DNA from 2 places in the Mesorhizobium sp. M7A.F.Ca.CA.003.01.2.1 genome. Region 1 is predicted to be linked to the other one. Evidence: riboswitches for the same ligand, from Rfam matches in the RefSeq annotation. Region 1 holds a riboswitch; the other holds the start of a gene.
What was found. Region 1 has a riboswitch for thiamine pyrophosphate ahead of thiC (phosphomethylpyrimidine synthase ThiC). Riboswitches for the same ligand answer to the same signal wherever they lie in the genome.

Region 1 (10,118 bases):
TCGCGTATACAGACGTCGCTCAATGATGTGATGATCTGGTGCCCTACGTACGGGTAGTCATGCAGACGCAGCATCTGGCACGCTTTCAGAAAAGCCCATCCCTGTTTCCGGGCGATCGACCTCTTCAGATTTGAAGCATCCGCCTTGCTCATGGGCCGGCGCTTAATTTCCGGGTTCATGAGCGCGAGCGCCAGCCCTTCGGCATAAGGGCGCGCTTTTCGATCAAGAAGGAATTGCTGCTGATCCGCCGTCCTCAAATTCACGGAGAGGAATTCACGTGCTGCATCAGCAAGTGCCACAAGCTCTTCTCTGCCCTCGGAATGACCCGATATGATAACCCGCTCGATGATGTCATTGACGGAAAGCCGCCCCAGCCGGTTTTTGAGCGAAAACGCGCTGAGCGCATCGTTGCGCTCGAGATCACTCCGCAGATGGTCAGGAAGCGCATAGTACAGCCGAAGCGACGACACGTTCTCGCACAGCGTGGCGAACTCCCTCGGATCGACTGAATCAAGATTCTCGACGTCCCGGTCAGCATTCGAGAGCGACTGGCCGGGTATGATCGTCCGGATCGTGTCGTAGAGGCCGCCGATGTAGGCGAGGACCCATTTCACGTTGCCGCGCGTCTTTCTCACCAAGGTGTTCAGGAACTGCTGTTGGAGCGGTGTCAGTGCTTCACAGTCGTCAATCAGTATCTTGAAGAAGGGCGCCCTGTCACCGGCGAAAGATGGGCCATTTAAAAGTGGAGTGATCGCGGTCGCGACCTTGTTAATGATCGCGCCAGGGTCTGTTGCTCTGAAGCCGGTCGCTCCGGCATCGGCGGCAAAGAAGAACGCGTTGAAGCATTCGTCGACGTACCGGGTTATCCCACCCCGCAGCTCATCGATGCTGAAGAAGTCGAGACGGGCAGGTTGGGGTATGAAGTGCAGCACTTCGCGATGCAGTGCCAGGGCGACGTCCCTATCTTCGGAGGCCCGGTATTTCAAGTGGCCGTCGCGTCTGAGCTGGCCGATGCTCTCGAGCAGGCGTTCGACTATCTTCAGCTCCAGATAGTGAGAGAAGATTACGAATTGCCGCGGGATCACGGCGGCCGTGTCGAAGCGTATCCGCTCCGGAATGAGGTTCAGAACGGCGTTGTCGATTAGGGGCGAGAATGTCTCATTGAGCTGGAAGAAGACGCCATACCAAGCGAGCTTGCCGACTTGGTCCGAGAGACTTTTGTCTTCAAGAATATGGACTGTGGAAAGCGAGCGAAGAATGCTGGTCTTGCCGCTGCCTCTCGTCCCTGCGACGAAGACCGGCTTGGCGGCGGCAGAAATCAACGCCGACTTCTGACTGAACCACAGTATCGGGCGGCTTTCGTACTCGATCCTGTTGGGGCCGAACGGATTCTCCATCGCTATTCGTCCCTTACCTTAATGCGCCAAGCCGAGTTTGCCTTGGTGAGGCCGTCTATCTCGATGAAGCGCGCCGCTTGGAGCATCAGAAGAGAGTCTTCCAGATCTAGCCCGAGCTCGGCGGAGGCAGCAATCTCAGTGATCTCGTCCCAGAAGAGTAACCCATTCCCGCGCCTGGTGGCATGGTCGCGCAGTCGGCGCAGCAGGTCAAACGTGTCGTTGTTCAGAAAGGCCTTGCCGTTGGACATGGTCGAAATAAAGCAATGTTCGCCTTCCATGACCGTCCCGTCGGCGACATTGGTGCGGTAGGGTATAAGTCGGATGCCGACGAGCTCTCCCTGATCGGTCGTGAAGAAGACGAGCTCATTGAAACCTGACTGTATCTCTGGTGCTGAGATGCAGATCAATTTGCCGTCCGGAAACCTTGGATCGTTGACGATCTCGACCGGATCAGCATGTATGTGTCCATGCAGGTAGACGATAGGCTTGTTGCCCTGCAGCAGCTGAGTTCTGACAAATCCGCTGTTGAGCATCTCCGCGTATGGCGTAATGCGCGGAGTCTTTTGTGGCAGCAGATTGTGATGGCCGATTATGATGCCGTAACGCATGTCGGGCTGCTGGAGCAATTCCTGTAGGCCTGCAAGCATCTCACGCGAGATGTATGGCGTGTCCATCTGACCGTAATACTCGTCGTCGGACGCCTCCTTGTCTGGATCGCTGGGAGGTGTCGCGGGCGAATGTCCCGAGATGTCCGGCGAGCCGAGATCTAGAGGCTCTGTAGAAGGACTGAGTGCCTCGAGACGATCACGAAGGAACGCGGGAAGGTTTTGAAGCTCCCAACTGCCTATCGCTGTGTTGACGAGGATGAAGTTTGCGCCTGCGGATCCTGTCGGAAGTCTGAAGTGCACGGGTTGGTCCACGGGAACGGTCTGCCAACCCAAGCGGGCGGCTAAACTCGCCATTTCGCTGAATTTCTCAGTCGGTCCAAGTTCGCGCGCGTCATCACGGTTCACATCGTGATTTCCCGGTACGAATATCAACGGAAGCGCCTTTGAACTGCGTCCCTGTGCGCGGCAGAGCAACGTGAAATGCTGGAATGCCGAAGCAATGAAGGTCTTGTCGCCACGGCTCGTGAAATCCCCCATGAAGGCGATCGAATCCAAGGGCTTCGAAGTCGTCAGCCGCCGAAGTTTCGTCAAGACGGCACGCAGCGAAGACGCGCGTAGCTTCTGCGTTATTTTCGGAGCGAACTTGCTATCCTTGGCATCGATGTTGCTAGAGGAAGGATGCCAGTCCGGATAGTGAATATCGCCTACTTGAAGGATTCGCACCCGCCGCATAACTCGCCCCCCTGCCGAGAGCCATAGACTAATCCGTTCGCTTTTGCCAAGCGCGAACGATCATCCGCAGTGTCCTTAACGAGGTAGCCTGCACTTTTCGAGAATTGCCACGGCGGCTATTTTTCGGCTGTGAAGCACACGAGACCCGTGACGTGAGACCCAGTTGCTCAATGCCCAGTTGCTCAATGAGCTTTCTTACGAATAAGGGAGAATTTCCGCGGCCGGACTATCTCTGAGCGAGCGTGCATGACTGCCAACGGAAGGTCTTGCACGCACCCTTGCGATCTTGAGCAATGGTCGCCATGACTTTCTTCTTGCAGGCTTTTGAGTGGCCCAGCCTGCGATCACCAGACCCCACCGATTCTAAAGAGCGTGGCAGATGGGATAGTCGAGGTTGCCCGTGCACAGTCACGCTCAGGGCTTGCGCCGCCCAGAGGACACGCTGAAAAGGCAGATTGGGGCGCAAGCACGCCATTCACGAGAGGTTCGACATGAAGACCATGCAAGAAAAAGACATTCCGGCATTCGTACAAGCAGTTGTGGACGCCGGCTGCAAAATTTGCGCGATTGGCAACTTGGGATACGTCTTTGGCGATGCTGATTTCACGCCAGCGCAACGGAGGGCCGTCGAGCCACAGCTGCGTAGGATTGCTGAAATCTACGGCGAACGCGATCATCTCATGAACGAGATAGCTGTATATCTGCGGTCGATCGGACGCCATGTCGAGGTTGAGCCGAAGACAGGTATTTCCTGATGGCCGTGATCGCGAGAAGCCGTCTTCCAACCTCTGAATCCTAAAGGAGGTGACCCCCAAGGCCGTTCGTCACCTTCGACCAGAATAACCACATCCGTGACCGCCTGAGCTACTTGGTCGATACGCGCACATGGCCAATACAGTTTCTCCATCCTTCACGAAGCGAATGAGGCTTTGGCCATTCAGCCCCGGTCTACGGGGCGTGACTTGTCCCCGATGCATGCGCGAGCTCTCCGCCCGGCTGGCCGCCGGTCGTCGCCACCGGCCGAAGGCGCCCGAATGCGCTTGACAAGATAGCGTCAGCCCGTTCAACCTAAGGCATTCACCAGGGGAGTCCCGGCAAGGGGCTGAGATACTGCTGGCTTTCGCGGCGCAGTGACCCGTTGAACCTGATCCAGTTCATACTGGCGTAGGGACGGTGCAAGCGCTTTGCGGGAGTTTACGCCCGAGGTCCTGTTGCAGCAGGTCTACAGAAGCGTCTTTTCATCCTTCCGGCACAGAACTGGGTCTCCAATGCATGAGCAAAGGAGCCTCACGATGAATGCCCTCACCCCCGCCGTATCGACGGGACCACTGCCCGCCTCGCGGAAAATCCACAAGCCCGGCGTCCTCTACCCGCAGATCAGGGTGCCGATGCGCGAGATTTCCGTCCATCCGACGGCCGGCGAACCGCCCGTCACCGTCTACGATCCGTCCGGCCCCTACACCGATCCATCAGTCGAAACCAGCATCGAAAAAGGCCTTGCCCGGCTTCGCCACGAATGGGTCACGGCGCGTGGCGATGTCGAAGCCTATGACGGCCGCCACGTCCGGCCGGAAGACAATGGATTCGCCACCGGCGAGCGCCTGACACCGGAATTTCCGATACGCAATCGGCCGCTCAAGGCCAAGCAGGGCAAGGCGGTGACCCAACTTGCCTATGCGCGCGCCGGCATCATCACGCCAGAAATGGAGTTCGTAGCCATCCGCGAGAATCTCGGCCGCGAGGTGATGCGCGGCAAGCTGCAACGCGACGGCGAAGCCTTCGGCGCGGCGATCCCAGATTTCGTCACACCCGAATTCGTGCGCGACGAGGTGGCGCGCGGGCGCGCAATCATTCCCGCCAACATCAATCATCCCGAGAGCGAGCCGATGATCATCGGTCGCAATTTTCTGGTCAAGATCAACGCCAACATCGGTAACTCGGCTGTCACATCGTCGATGGCCGAAGAGGTCGAAAAAATGGTCTGGGCTATCCGCTGGGGCGCGGACACGGTGATGGACCTGTCGACCGGCCGCAACATCCACAACATCCGCGACTGGATCGTGCGCAATGCGCCGGTGCCGATCGGTACGGTGCCGCTCTATCAGGCGCTGGAAAAGGTCAACGGCATCGCCGAGGATCTGAACTGGGAGGTCTACCGCGACACGCTGATCGAGCAGGCCGAGCAAGGCGTCGACTATTTCACCATCCACGCCGGCGTGCGGCTGCACTACATCCCGCTGACCGTCGACCGGGTCACGGGCATCGTCTCGCGCGGCGGCTCGATCATGGCCAAATGGTGCCTGCACCATCACCGGGAGAGCTTCCTCTACGAGCATTTCGAGGAGATCTGCGACATCGCCAGAGCCTATGACGTCTCCTTCTCGCTCGGCGACGGCCTTCGTCCCGGTTCAATCGCCGATGCGAACGACGCGGCGCAATTCGCCGAACTGGAAACACTTGGAGAACTCACCAAGATTGCCTGGGCAAAGGACTGCCAGGTGATGATCGAAGGCCCGGGCCATGTCCCCATGCACAAGATCAAGCAGAACATGGACAAGCAGCTCGCAGTGTGCGGTGAGGCGCCGTTCTACACGTTGGGGCCGCTGACGACCGACATCGCGCCGGGCTATGACCACATCACCTCAGGGATAGGTGCCGCCATGATAGGCTGGTTCGGCACCGCAATGCTTTGCTACGTCACGCCGAAAGAGCATCTCGGCCTTCCCGACCGCAACGACGTCAAGATTGGCGTGATCACCTACAAGATAGCCGCCCATGCAGCCGATCTGGCGAAGGGCCATCCGGCAGCGAAAACCAGGGATGATGCCCTTTCGCGCGCGCGCTTCGAGTTCCGCTGGGAGGACCAGTTCAACCTGTCGCTCGACCCCGAAACCGCACGGTCCTTCCACGACCAGACCTTGCCCAAGGAGGCGCACAAGCTGGCACATTTTTGTTCGATGTGCGGGCCGAAATTCTGCTCCATGCGCATTTCCCACGACATCCGTGCCGAGGCCCAGAAGGAAGGCATGGCGGCAATGGCGGCAAAATACCGGGAGGGCGGCGATCTCTACATGCAGGCGGACGAGACTGGCGTACCGGTCGTGCCAGAGGCTCCCAAACCATCATGAGGGTGCTCGTCAAAGGGGCCGGCGTTGCCGGCCTCACCGTCGCTTTCGAACTCGCCGCCCGCGGCGCGACGGTCACCGTCGCCGAGATGCGGCATGGCCTTGGTGGCAACGCGTCGTGGTTCGCCGGCGGCATGCTGGCGCCATGGTGCGAGCGCGAAAGCGCGGAGCAGCCGGTGCTGGATCTCGGACGCGATGCTGCCGACTGGTGGGATGCGGTGCTGTCGGGTCAGGTGACACGGGCCGGGACATTGGTCGTGGCCGCGCCGCGTGATGCCGGTGAGCTTGACCGGTTCGCCAGTCGCACGTCAGGGCATCGGCGCGTCGATGAAAACGAAATTGCGCTCCTGGAACCCGACCTCGCCGGCCGCTTCCGGCGTGGATTGCTCTTCCCCGACGAGGCTCACCTCGACCCACGCCCGGCGATGGCGGCACTTCATGACAAGCTTGCGACCATGGGTGTCAAATTCCACTTCGGCTGCGACGCCCGGCCTGTTTCGGGATTCGCCCGTCAGATAGACTGCATGGGAATGGCAGCGGCCGATGACAGGCTGCGCGGTGTTCGCGGCGAAATGCTGATCCTTCGCACGCCTGATGTCTCGCTGTCGCGGCCGGTCCGTTTGCTTCATCCACGCTTTCCGCTTTATGCCGTGCCGCGCACCGATCACCGTTTCATGATCGGAGCGACGATGATTGAAAGCCAGAGCGCCGGACCGGTGACGGCGCGTTCCATGATGGAGCTGCTGGGCGCCGCCCATGCCCTCCATCCGGCCTTTGGTGAGGCCGAGATCGTTGAAACCGGTGTGGGTGTCCGTCCGGCATTTCCCGACAATTTGCCACGCGTCGAAACAGACGGTGAGATCATCGCGATCAACGGTCTTTATCGTCACGGTTTTCTCCTCGCCCCCGCCATGGCGCGCCAGGCTGCCGACCTGGTTTTCAGTCAAGACAGAACCAAGGAGCATGCTCATGAAACTGATGGTCAACGGCGAGGCGCGTGAGATTGCCGCCACCACGCTGGCCGAGTTGCTTGCCGCGCTCGACTATGAGGGCGATTGGCTCGCCACCGCCGTCAACAGCGACCTCGTGCACAAAGCCAACCGCGCGGAGTTCCAGTTGAGCGACGGCGACCGGATCGAAATCCTCTCGCCCATGCAGGGCGGCTAGCATGTTGGAGCTTTATGGAACCGAGCTTTCGTCGCGCCTGCTTCTCGGCACGGCTCAGTATCCTTCGCCGGCCATCCTTGCCGATGCAGTCAAGGCATCGGGCACGTCGGTGGTGACCGTCTCGTTGCGGCGTGAGATGGCGGGCGGTAGGGCCGGCGAACAATTCTGGTCGTTGATCCGCTCGCTGGGCGCCAGAACCCTGCCCAATACCGCCGGCTGCCTCTCCGTCAAGGAAGCCGTCACCACCGCGAAAATGGCGCGCGAGGTCTTCGGCACCAACTGGATCAAGCTCGAAGTGATCGGCAATCACGACACGCTACAGCCGGATGTGTTCGGTCTGGTTGAAGCCGCCCGCATCCTGTGCGAGGACGGCTTTGCGGTATTCCCCTATACCACCGACGATCTCGTTGTCGCCGAGCGGCTGCTGGAAGCGGGCTGCAAGGTCCTGATGCCGTGGTGCGCACCGATCGGTTCCGCCTTGGGACCGGTCAACATGACGGCGCTGCGCTCGATGCGCGGATATTTCCCTGGCGTCCCGCTGATTGTGGATGCGGGGCTCGGACGGCCGTCGCACGCGGCCACCGTCATGGAACTCGGCTTTGACGCCGTGCTCCTGAACACAGCGGTCGCCAAGGCGGCAGATCCGGTCGGCATGGCGCGTGCTTTCGGTAAGGCGGTCGACGCCGGTCGTGAGGCGTTCAGTTCGGGAATGCTCGAACCGCGCGACGTCGCCGTGCCATCGACACCGATGGTCGGCAGGGCCGTTTTTTCATGAAGCTCGATCCCTTCTACCTGATCGTCGACAGCGCCGCCTGGATCGAAAGGTTGGCGCCGCTCGGCGTCAAGCTGATTCAGCTTCGCATCAAAACCATGGATGAAACCGGGCTGCGCGCGGAGATCCGCAAGTCGAAGGCCTGGTGTGTCCAACACAAAAGCCAGCTCATCATCAATGATTATTGGCGCCTGGCAATCGAGGAAGGCTGCGATTTCGTGCATCTGGGCCAGGAGGATTTGCAAACGGCCGACCTCTCGAGGATACGGGCAGCGGGCGTCAGGCTCGGATTGAGCACGCATGATCATGTCGAGCTGGAAACGGCCATGTTTGCCGAGCCCGACTATGTCGCGCTCGGTCCGATCTATCCCACCACTTTGAAGAAAATGAAGTGGGCACCGCAAGGGCTAGAGCGGATCAGCGAGTGGAAGCGGCGGGTGGCGCCGATCCCATTGGTCGCCATCGGCGGCCTCAACCCCGACCGCCTCGACGGCGTCTTTGAGGCCGGCGCCAACAGCGCCGCAGTGGTCACGGACATCACGTTGAGCTTCGACCCCGAAGCGCGCACGCGAGAATGGATCGAAAAGACGGACCGATGGCGATGAGACGAGAACCGCATGTGCTTGTCGTTGGCGGATCAGATTCCAGCGGGGGTGCTGGAATAGCACGCGACATCGAGACGATCTCTGCCGTTGGCGTGCGCACCTGTCTCGCCGTCACAGCGCTAACGGTGCAAACGCACGACGCCGTGATCGAAATCCATCATTCGCCACCCAGCATGGTGGCCAATCAGATGTGTGCCGCGCTACAGGCCAACGACGTAGCCACAATCAAGATCGGCATGCTGGCGACTGCCAAGATCATTGTTGCCGTTGCCGCAGTGCTGCGCAAATTTCCGCAAGTGCCGGCAGTACTCGACCCTGTGCTGGCCTCCACCTCAGGCCGCGCACTTCTGGAAGCAGGCGCTATCGCTGCCATGAAGCGCGATTTGATGCCGCTTTGCTGCATTGTCACGCCCAACCTTCCTGAACTGGCGCTCCTTACTGGTTCCGAACCGGCTTCGGATGAGGACGGTGCGCTCCAACAAGGACAAAGACTGCAGGCCGTCGGCCCTCAGGCCCTGCTGATCAAGGGTGGGCACGCGTCGGGTCCCCGATCGGCCGATATTCTGTTACGCTCCGATCATGAACCCATCCACTTCGACACGCCGCGCCTTGCTATATCGATGCGCGGAACAGGTTGCATGCTGGCCAGCGCGATTGCGGCGCATCTGGCGAAGGCGAAGTCGCTCGAAGATAGCGTGCGCGAAGGCAAGCTGTTTGTGTTCGAGAAGCTTCAGAAATGCCGGCTGAATAATCACAACGTTCTGCGTCCAGCCAAGCAGACCCATTTTCCAGAATTTTTCCAGTAGCGAGACTGGAGGGCTACTGCTTCTCTATGCCATCCTTACAACGCGTTGAGTTCCACTGTGCCGTCCAGAATTATCTGTCGTTGTCCAGAATTAAGCCGGGCTTAGAACTGAAACGAACCCGCCGAAAGGTACGAGCGGCCCTCACTCGATAAGGGTTACCAAACCTATTCCTGTGGGCTACCAATCCGCGTGGTGGGTGGCCTTAGGTTACCAATCAGTGTGGCGTCCGGAATTATCTGCCTCTCTCCGGAATTAAGCCGAGATTAGAAGATCGGTGCGGTATTGCGCCCGGTCAAACCGTGTCGATTTGCGGCGTAGCCGACGTGTCTCACGCTTGGCGGCGTCGCACGCTGGTCCCGATTGTCGCCCGAATATCTGCCTACCGGCGACAGTGAATGCGCCAAGCTAGACCTTCGTCGATAGGGCGGCTCCGGTTTACCAATCCTGTCGTCCTAGGTTGACCAATCCGTTGTCGACCGTGAGCGGGTTTACCAATAAGGGCGGCTATATTCTGCGCAAACCCAATCACCTGATGCCAATCCAGAATTAATCGTCATTAAGGGCATTGGTAAACTCAGTCTGAAACCCCACCCTTAGCCAGAAAACTCTCCTGTTTTCAATCGCATAGCCCGCCCGCCAGCAACCGATAATTCGGGACCGGTAAACCCGTGAAAGGCCCAATAATTCCGGACGTCACACCAGTCTGCCCTTTTATGCGACTTTTCGAGCACAGACCGGGAACATCTGACCGTTTCCATTCATCGCCCAAGGCCGGTTTAGCGCTGGAAAAGCCAAAGTGCGGGAGTAAGAATGGCCGCAACGGGGCCGGAAGCCGTCGGTCAGCTTTCGGGGAGTGATCCCGGTAAGTTCGCAACTCATTCGCTTCTTTTCTGCAGTCCCCGCCAT
Region 2 (6,530 bases), on a different contig from region 1:
CCCTTCGCTATGGCTCCGGGCGTTCGTCGCTTCAATCGACAAATCGTCGTCGATTGATCGGCCTACGGCCGAAACACTCCTCACCCCTCCATCTCCTCGCGCAACATCTCCAGTTCCAGCCATTCTTCCTCGAGCGCGGCCAGCGTCGCGCGCTCCTTGTCGAGGGCGGCGATGGTTTTCTGGAACGAGGCCGGATCGCGCTCGTAATAGGCCGGATCGGCGATGTTGTTCTCCAGCCTCGAGATCGAGGCCATCACAGCTTCGATTTTCTTCGGCAGGGATTCCAGTGCGAATTTCTGCTTGAACGACAGTTTCTTCGCCGGCCCTTTTGGCGCGGCGGCTTCGCTCTTGCCTGACGCGGGCGCCTCGCCATTTTCGGCTCTCGCCCGCGCCTTGCGGTCGTCCAGCTTCGTGCCGCCGCGCTGCGCCAGCATGTCGGAGTAGCCGCCGGCATATTCGATCCAGCGGCCCTCACCATCCGGCGCGATCAGGCTGGTCACGGTGCGGTCGAGGAAATCGCGGTCGTGGCTGACCAGGATGACGGTGCCGGCGAAACCGGCGACCAGTTCCTGCAGCAGTTCCAGCGTCTCCATGTCGAGATCGTTGGTCGGCTCATCGAGCACCAGAAGGTTTGCGGGCCGCGCCAGCACGCGCGCCAGCAAGAGCCGCGCCCGCTCGCCGCCGGACAACTCGCGCACCGGCGTGCGCGCCTGCTCGGGCTTGAACAGGAAATCCTTCATGTAGGAGACCACGTGGCGCTGCTCGCCATTGATGACGAGGTTTTCGCCGCGCCCATCGGTGAGATATTGTGCCAGCGTCTCCTGCGGGTCGACCGCCTCGCGCTTCTGGTCGAGCGTGGCGATCTCCAGATTGGTGCCGAGCCGCACCGAGCCGGCGTCCGGCTTCATCTCGCCGGTCAGCATTTTCAAGAGCGTGGTCTTGCCGGCGCCGTTCGGCCCGACCAGGCCAACGCGATCGCCACGCTGGATGCGGGTCGAAAACGCCTTGACCACGGTGAGATCGCCAAAGCTCTTTTCGATGTTTTTCGCCTCGATCACCAGCTTGCCGGACTCGGTGGCGTCGCTCGCCACCATGATCGCCGACCCTTCGGCCCCGCGATGACCGCGAAAACGCTGACGCATGGTCTGCAACTCGCCGAGCCGGCGCATGTTGCGCTTGCGCCGCGCCGTCACGCCGTAGCGCAGCCAATGCTCTTCGCGAACGATCTGGCGACCGAGCTTGTGCTGCTCGCGTTCTTCTTCCTCCAGAACCAGGTCGCGCCATTCCTCGAAATGGCCGAAGCCCTTGTCCAGCCTGCGGGTCTGGCCGCGATCGAGCCAGACCGTGGCGCGCGACACGCGTTCGAGGAAGCGGCGGTCGTGCGAGATGACGATCAGCGCCGAGGAGGTGCGGATGAGTTCTTCTTCCAGCCATTCGATGACCGAGAGGTCGAGATGGTTGGTCGGCTCATCGAGCAGCAGGATATCGGGCTCCGGCGCCATGACGCGGGCAAGGGCGGCGCGCCTCGCCTCGCCGCCCGACAGGTCGTTCGGACGTTCCTCACCCGACAGGCCGAGATGCTCCATCAGATAGCTGGCGCGGTAGGGATCGTCGGCGGGGCCAAGCCCGGCCTCGACATAGGCGCGGACAGTGGCAAAACCTTCCATGTCGGGCATCTGCGGCAAATAGCGGACGGTCGCCGAAGGCTGGCGGAACACTTCGCCGTCCTGCGGCTCGATCAGGCCGGCGGCGATCTTCAGCAGGGTCGACTTGCCGGACCCGTTGCGGCCGACCAGTGCGATCTTGTCGCCGGCCGAAGCCGTCAAGGCGGCGCCATCGAGCAGCGGCGTGCCGCCGAAGGTCAGTTTTATCCCATCAAGGTTGAGAAGGGGCGGGGCCATGTCAGCTTTCAGGTAAGGGATAGGGATGAGCGAGCAGCATCGCGCGGCCATGGCCGAGCGCGATTTCGAGGCGGCCCCCGGTCTTGTCGGACTTGACCTCGTTGGAAATGGTCAGCGACGAACCGAACGCCACCTTGACGTGAGCGAGCGGCCATTTGGCGCCGGTGACGGTCAGGCCGTCGAGCTCGGAAAAGCCGAGCACCGAAAACAGCGTGCCGTCGGCATAGTCGAAGCCGGCCGTTCCGCGCAGCAGGGGGATGCCTTCCTGAGCGCCGCTGGTCAAAAGCACGTCCGTTCCCGCCTCCGCCAGCCGCAGGGCGAGCGACAGATGCAGAAAAGCGTGGTCGGCGCGCTTGCCGCCAAAGGCGCCGGCCAGCACCAGGCGGGTCGCGCCGCGCTCCAGTGCCGCGGCGACGGCAAGTTCGCCATCGGTCTGGTCCTTTTCCGCCGGGAAGGTCCGGCGCGGCACGGAAGCGAGATCGTCCGGCAGGTTGGCCGGCACCGAATCGAAATCACCCACCCACAGCTCCGGCACGAGACCCAGCAACCGCGCATGACCGATGCCGGCGTCGGCGGCGATGACGCGGGAGCCTTTGACCTGACGGTCGAGCCGTGGCGTACGGATGAGATCGCCGCCAAGCAGGATGGTGAATGTGCTCATATCGTGTGGCCCTTACCAGCCCGGCACGGGAAACGGAAGGCGGCAAACTCCCGCTTGCATGGCGGATCGGCCCGGCCTATGTGTCGAAACGCTCTAACGGGGTGCCGGACGCGATCTTCGCGGACCGGCTGAGAGGCAGTCTCGCCAACCCGCTGAACCTGATCCGGTTTGTACCGGCGGAGGGATTAGACGTTTCGGACAGTCCGACGCCTCAATTCCTTTCAATTCAAACGAAGGAGGCGCCGATGCGCACGCTTTTATACGCTCTTGTTTCAGCAACGGTCGTGGCCTTGTCCGGGCCCGCCTTGGCCAAGGACAAGCTCACCGTCTACACCTATGAGAGTTTCACCGCCGACTGGGGTCCGGGTCCCGTGGTGAAGAAGGAGTTCGAGGCCGAATGCGGCTGCGACGTCGACTTCGTCTCGGTCGCCGATGGCGTCGCGCTGCTCAACCGCGTCAGATTGGAAGGCACATCGACCAAGGCCGATATCGTGCTTGGCCTGGATACCAATCTCACCGCCGATGCCAAGGCGTCAGGCTTGTTCGCGCCGCATGGCGCGGTGACGGATGTCAGTGTGCCGGGCGGCTGGAGCGACGACACGTTTGTCCCCTTCGACTACGGCTATTTCGCTGTCGTCTACGACACGCAGAAGATGAAGACGCCGCCGAAGAGCCTGAAGGAGCTGATCGAAGGCAGTGCCAACGACAAGATCGTCATCCAGGATCCGCGCACCTCGACGCCAGGCCTCGGCCTGCTTCTTTGGGTCAAGTCGGTCTATGGCGACAAGGCACCCGAGGCCTGGGCCAAGCTCAAGGCCAAGGTGCTGACCGTGACGCCGGGCTGGAGCGAGGCCTATGGGCTGTTCACCAAGGGCGAGGCGCCGATGGTGCTGTCCTACACGACGTCGCCAGCCTACCACATGGTCGCCGAGAACACGGAGCGCTACCAGGCGGCCTCCTTCGAGGAGGGCGAGTATCTGCAGATCGAGGTGGCGGGTATCACCACGACAGGAGCCAAGAATCCGCTGGCGGCCAAGTTCATGGCCTTCATGACCGGGCCGAAATTCCAGGATGCCATCCCCGAGACCAACTGGATGTTCCCGGCAGGCAAGACCGACAAGCCGCTCAATCCGGCCTTCGACAAACTGGTCAAGCCGACGAAGACCTTGCTGTTCAGCCCGCAAGAGGTCGCCGCCAACCGCAAGGCCTGGGTCGATGAATGGCTGGCGGCGATGAGCAAATAGGCAGCGCGATGGCGCCGGCGCATTCCACGGATTCCCGCGTCAGTGCCGGCATTGTCGCGCTCGCTGCAATCGCGCTGCTGATCGGCGGCGCGTTTGCCGGCCTGCTTTTCGAGGGCGCCCATGATTTCTCGGGCGCCTGGGCAGCCTTCGATCCCTATCTGCTTCGCGTCATTCGCTTCACGCTCTGGCAAGCGGTCCTGTCGACGCTGCTTTCGGTCATCCCGGGGCTGTTTGTGGCGCGCGCTCTGTCGCGGCATCCACGTTTCTTCGGCCGCGCCTTCATCCTGCAGATCTTCGCCGTGCCGTTGGCGCTGCCGGCCATCGTTGCAGCGCTCGGCATCCTGGCGCTTTATGGCCGTGCCGGCTACTTCGCCGGCGTGCTTGCCGTTATCGGCGGCGGAAGCTGGCCGGGCATCTATGGCCTGTCCGGCATTCTCGTCGCCCATGTCTTCTTCAACCTGCCGCTGGCGACGCGGCTGTTCCTCGAGGCGCTGCAGACCATACCGGCCGACCAATGGCGGCTGGCGAGCCAACTCGGCATGGCGGCCCGGCCGGCGTTCCGGCTGATCGAATGGCCAACGCTGCGCGCCGCACTGCCCGGCGTCGCCGGGCTTGTGTTCATGCTCTGCATCACATCCTTCACGATCGTGCTGACGCTCGGCGGCGGGCCGGCCGCGACGACGCTTGAGGTCGGCATCTACCAGGCGCTGCGCTTCGATTTCGATCCCGCACGGGCCGTTGCACTGACGCTGCTGCAGATCGCCTTGACCTTTATCGTGGTGCTGGCACTGACGCGGCTAGGCGCCAATGTGGTCGGCGACACCAATTTGCCGGTCGCGCAACGCCGCTATCTCTCGGTCAATCGGAGCGAGACCTGGTTGAACGCGCTACTCATCGTCCTGGCGCTGCTGTTCGTTGTCGGGCCGATGGCGGCAACCGTGATGGCCGGATTGAGTGCCGATCTCGCCCGCTTGGCCGGCGAGGCCACTGTCCGGCAGGCAACGCTGACCAGTGCGGCGCTCGCCTTCCTGTCGGCGCTGCTTTCGGTGATGCTGTCGCTGGCGCTGACCATGGCGCGGCGGGCACTGGCGCTGAACCGCCGTGCCGGCGCAAAGACACTGCTCGAACACGCCACCGATACAGGCGCCGGTTTTGTCCTGGTCGTGCCGCCGATCGTCGTCGGCGCCGGCTGGTTCCTGTTGTTGCGCCATGTCGGCGATGTCTTCGCCATCGCTCCGGTCATGGTCGTCACCGTCAACGCGGTGATGGCGATGCCGTTTGCGCTCCGCGCCGTGCGTCCCGCCTATGATGCAGCGAGCGAGCGTCACGAACGGCTCTGTGCACAGCTCGGCATTGCGGGCTGGAACCGGCTGATGCTGGTCGACTGGCCGTCGCTGCGGCGACCGCTCGCCACGGCCTTCGCTTTCGCCATGGCGCTGTCGCTCGGCGATCTCGGTGTCATTGCCTTGTTCGGCAGTGATTCCGTGCAGACATTGCCCTACCTTCTTCTGGCTCGGATGGGCAGCTACCGCACCGAGGATGCCGCCGGCCTCGCACTGCTGCTCGGCCTCGTCTGTCTCGCGTTGATCGTGGCGGCGCACTGGCTGGGAAGGGAGGAGGTCCGTGATGCGTGAAAAGGCGGCCAACGGGCTCGCGAAGGGCGCGCCGGTGCGGCTGGACAAAGTGTCGTTCAGCTATGGCAGCTATGGCGAGGCGCCGCTTGTTTTCGATGTCGAGTTTGCCGCGGCGACGATCACCGCCATCATGGGGCCGAGCGGTTCGGGCAAGTCGACACTGCTCAATCTGGTCGCCGGCTTCGAGACCCCACGGTCGGGCCGCGTGCTGGTCGGCGGTGTCGATGTCAGCGCCGAGCCGGCCTCGGCGCGGCCGGTGTCGATGGTGTTCCAGGAGAACAATCTCTTCGCGCATCTTTCCGTCGAGCAGAATGTCGGGCTCGGCCGCTCGCCATCCCTGCGGCTGACCGAGGCGGACCGCGCTGCGGTCGCCGAGGCGCTTGCGCGCACCGGTCTTGCGGGCAAGGAGAAACGCCTGCCGCGCGAGCTCTCCGGGGGCGAACGCCAGCGCGTCGCCCTGGCCCGCGTGCTGGTGCGCGACCGACCGGTGTTGCTGCTCGACGAGCCCTTCGCTTCGCTCGGACCGGCTTTACGCGACGAGATGCTGGATCTGGTTGCCGCCGTTCATGCCGAACGCGCCATGACAGTGCTGTTCGTCACCCACCAGCCGGAGGATGCACGCCGCATCGGCGAGCATATGGTGTTTGTCGACAATGGGTTGGTCGCCGCCACCGGCAAGGCTGATGATTTCTTCGCCGGGGCTGGTCCGGAGGCGTTCCGGCGCTATATCGGCGCGGGTGCCGGATATTCCACATCACGCGATGTTGCCCGGAAGCGGACATAATTTACGGTCAAACCGGCTCCAGGCGATGTGGCGTTTGCTTGCCATGACCGGGGGAGTGTGGCTAGGTCCGCCCTACCGGTCCGGCACAGGCCGTGATTTGCCTGCAGTATCCGGCGCCCGCCCCTGGGATGGGCCGCGGATACTGCAGCAGTTTGAGATATGGCACGTGAACATTCTGAAGATCGTCCCCGATTTTCAATGTCATGTGCCGGGACCCGAAAGGAAGCCGTTCTGGCGATCGGCGCTAACACATTGGGAATGAAACCGCTGGCGCGCTTTCTCGCGCTGGCCGGCTTTGCCGTGGCG

Region 2: linked by a shared signal. The riboswitch ahead of thiB (thiamine ABC transporter substrate binding subunit) and the one ahead of thiC (phosphomethylpyrimidine synthase ThiC) in region 1 are both predicted to bind thiamine pyrophosphate.

Annotation. Positions count from the first base shown of each region.
Region 1 covers NZ_RZRA01000018.1:5,523-15,640, forward strand. Annotated here, with positions in the region: gene EN969_RS02025 (hypothetical protein) at 1-1,397, opposite strand, end outside; gene EN969_RS02030 (metallophosphoesterase) at 1,400-2,737, opposite strand; gene EN969_RS02035 (hypothetical protein) at 3,229-3,492, shown strand; TPP riboswitch at 3,810-3,926, shown strand; gene thiC (phosphomethylpyrimidine synthase ThiC) at 4,030-5,865, shown strand; gene thiO (glycine oxidase ThiO) at 5,862-6,863, shown strand; gene thiS (sulfur carrier protein ThiS) at 6,832-7,029, shown strand; gene EN969_RS02060 (thiazole synthase) at 7,031-7,804, shown strand; gene EN969_RS02065 (thiamine phosphate synthase) at 7,801-8,406, shown strand; gene EN969_RS02070 (hydroxymethylpyrimidine/phosphomethylpyrimidine kinase) at 8,397-9,212, shown strand; gene EN969_RS02075 (hypothetical protein) at 10,118-10,118, opposite strand, start outside.
Region 2 covers NZ_RZRA01000130.1:1,025-7,554, forward strand. Annotated here, with positions in the region: gene EN969_RS08060 (ABC-F family ATP-binding cassette domain-containing protein) at 81-1,901, opposite strand; gene EN969_RS08065 (thiamine diphosphokinase) at 1,903-2,562, opposite strand; TPP riboswitch at 2,650-2,764, shown strand; gene thiB (thiamine ABC transporter substrate binding subunit) at 2,808-3,806, shown strand; gene thiP (thiamine/thiamine pyrophosphate ABC transporter permease) at 3,815-5,440, shown strand; gene thiQ (thiamine ABC transporter ATP-binding protein) at 5,433-6,224, shown strand; partial or broken gene EN969_RS08085 (M48 family metalloprotease) at 6,483-6,530, shown strand, end outside.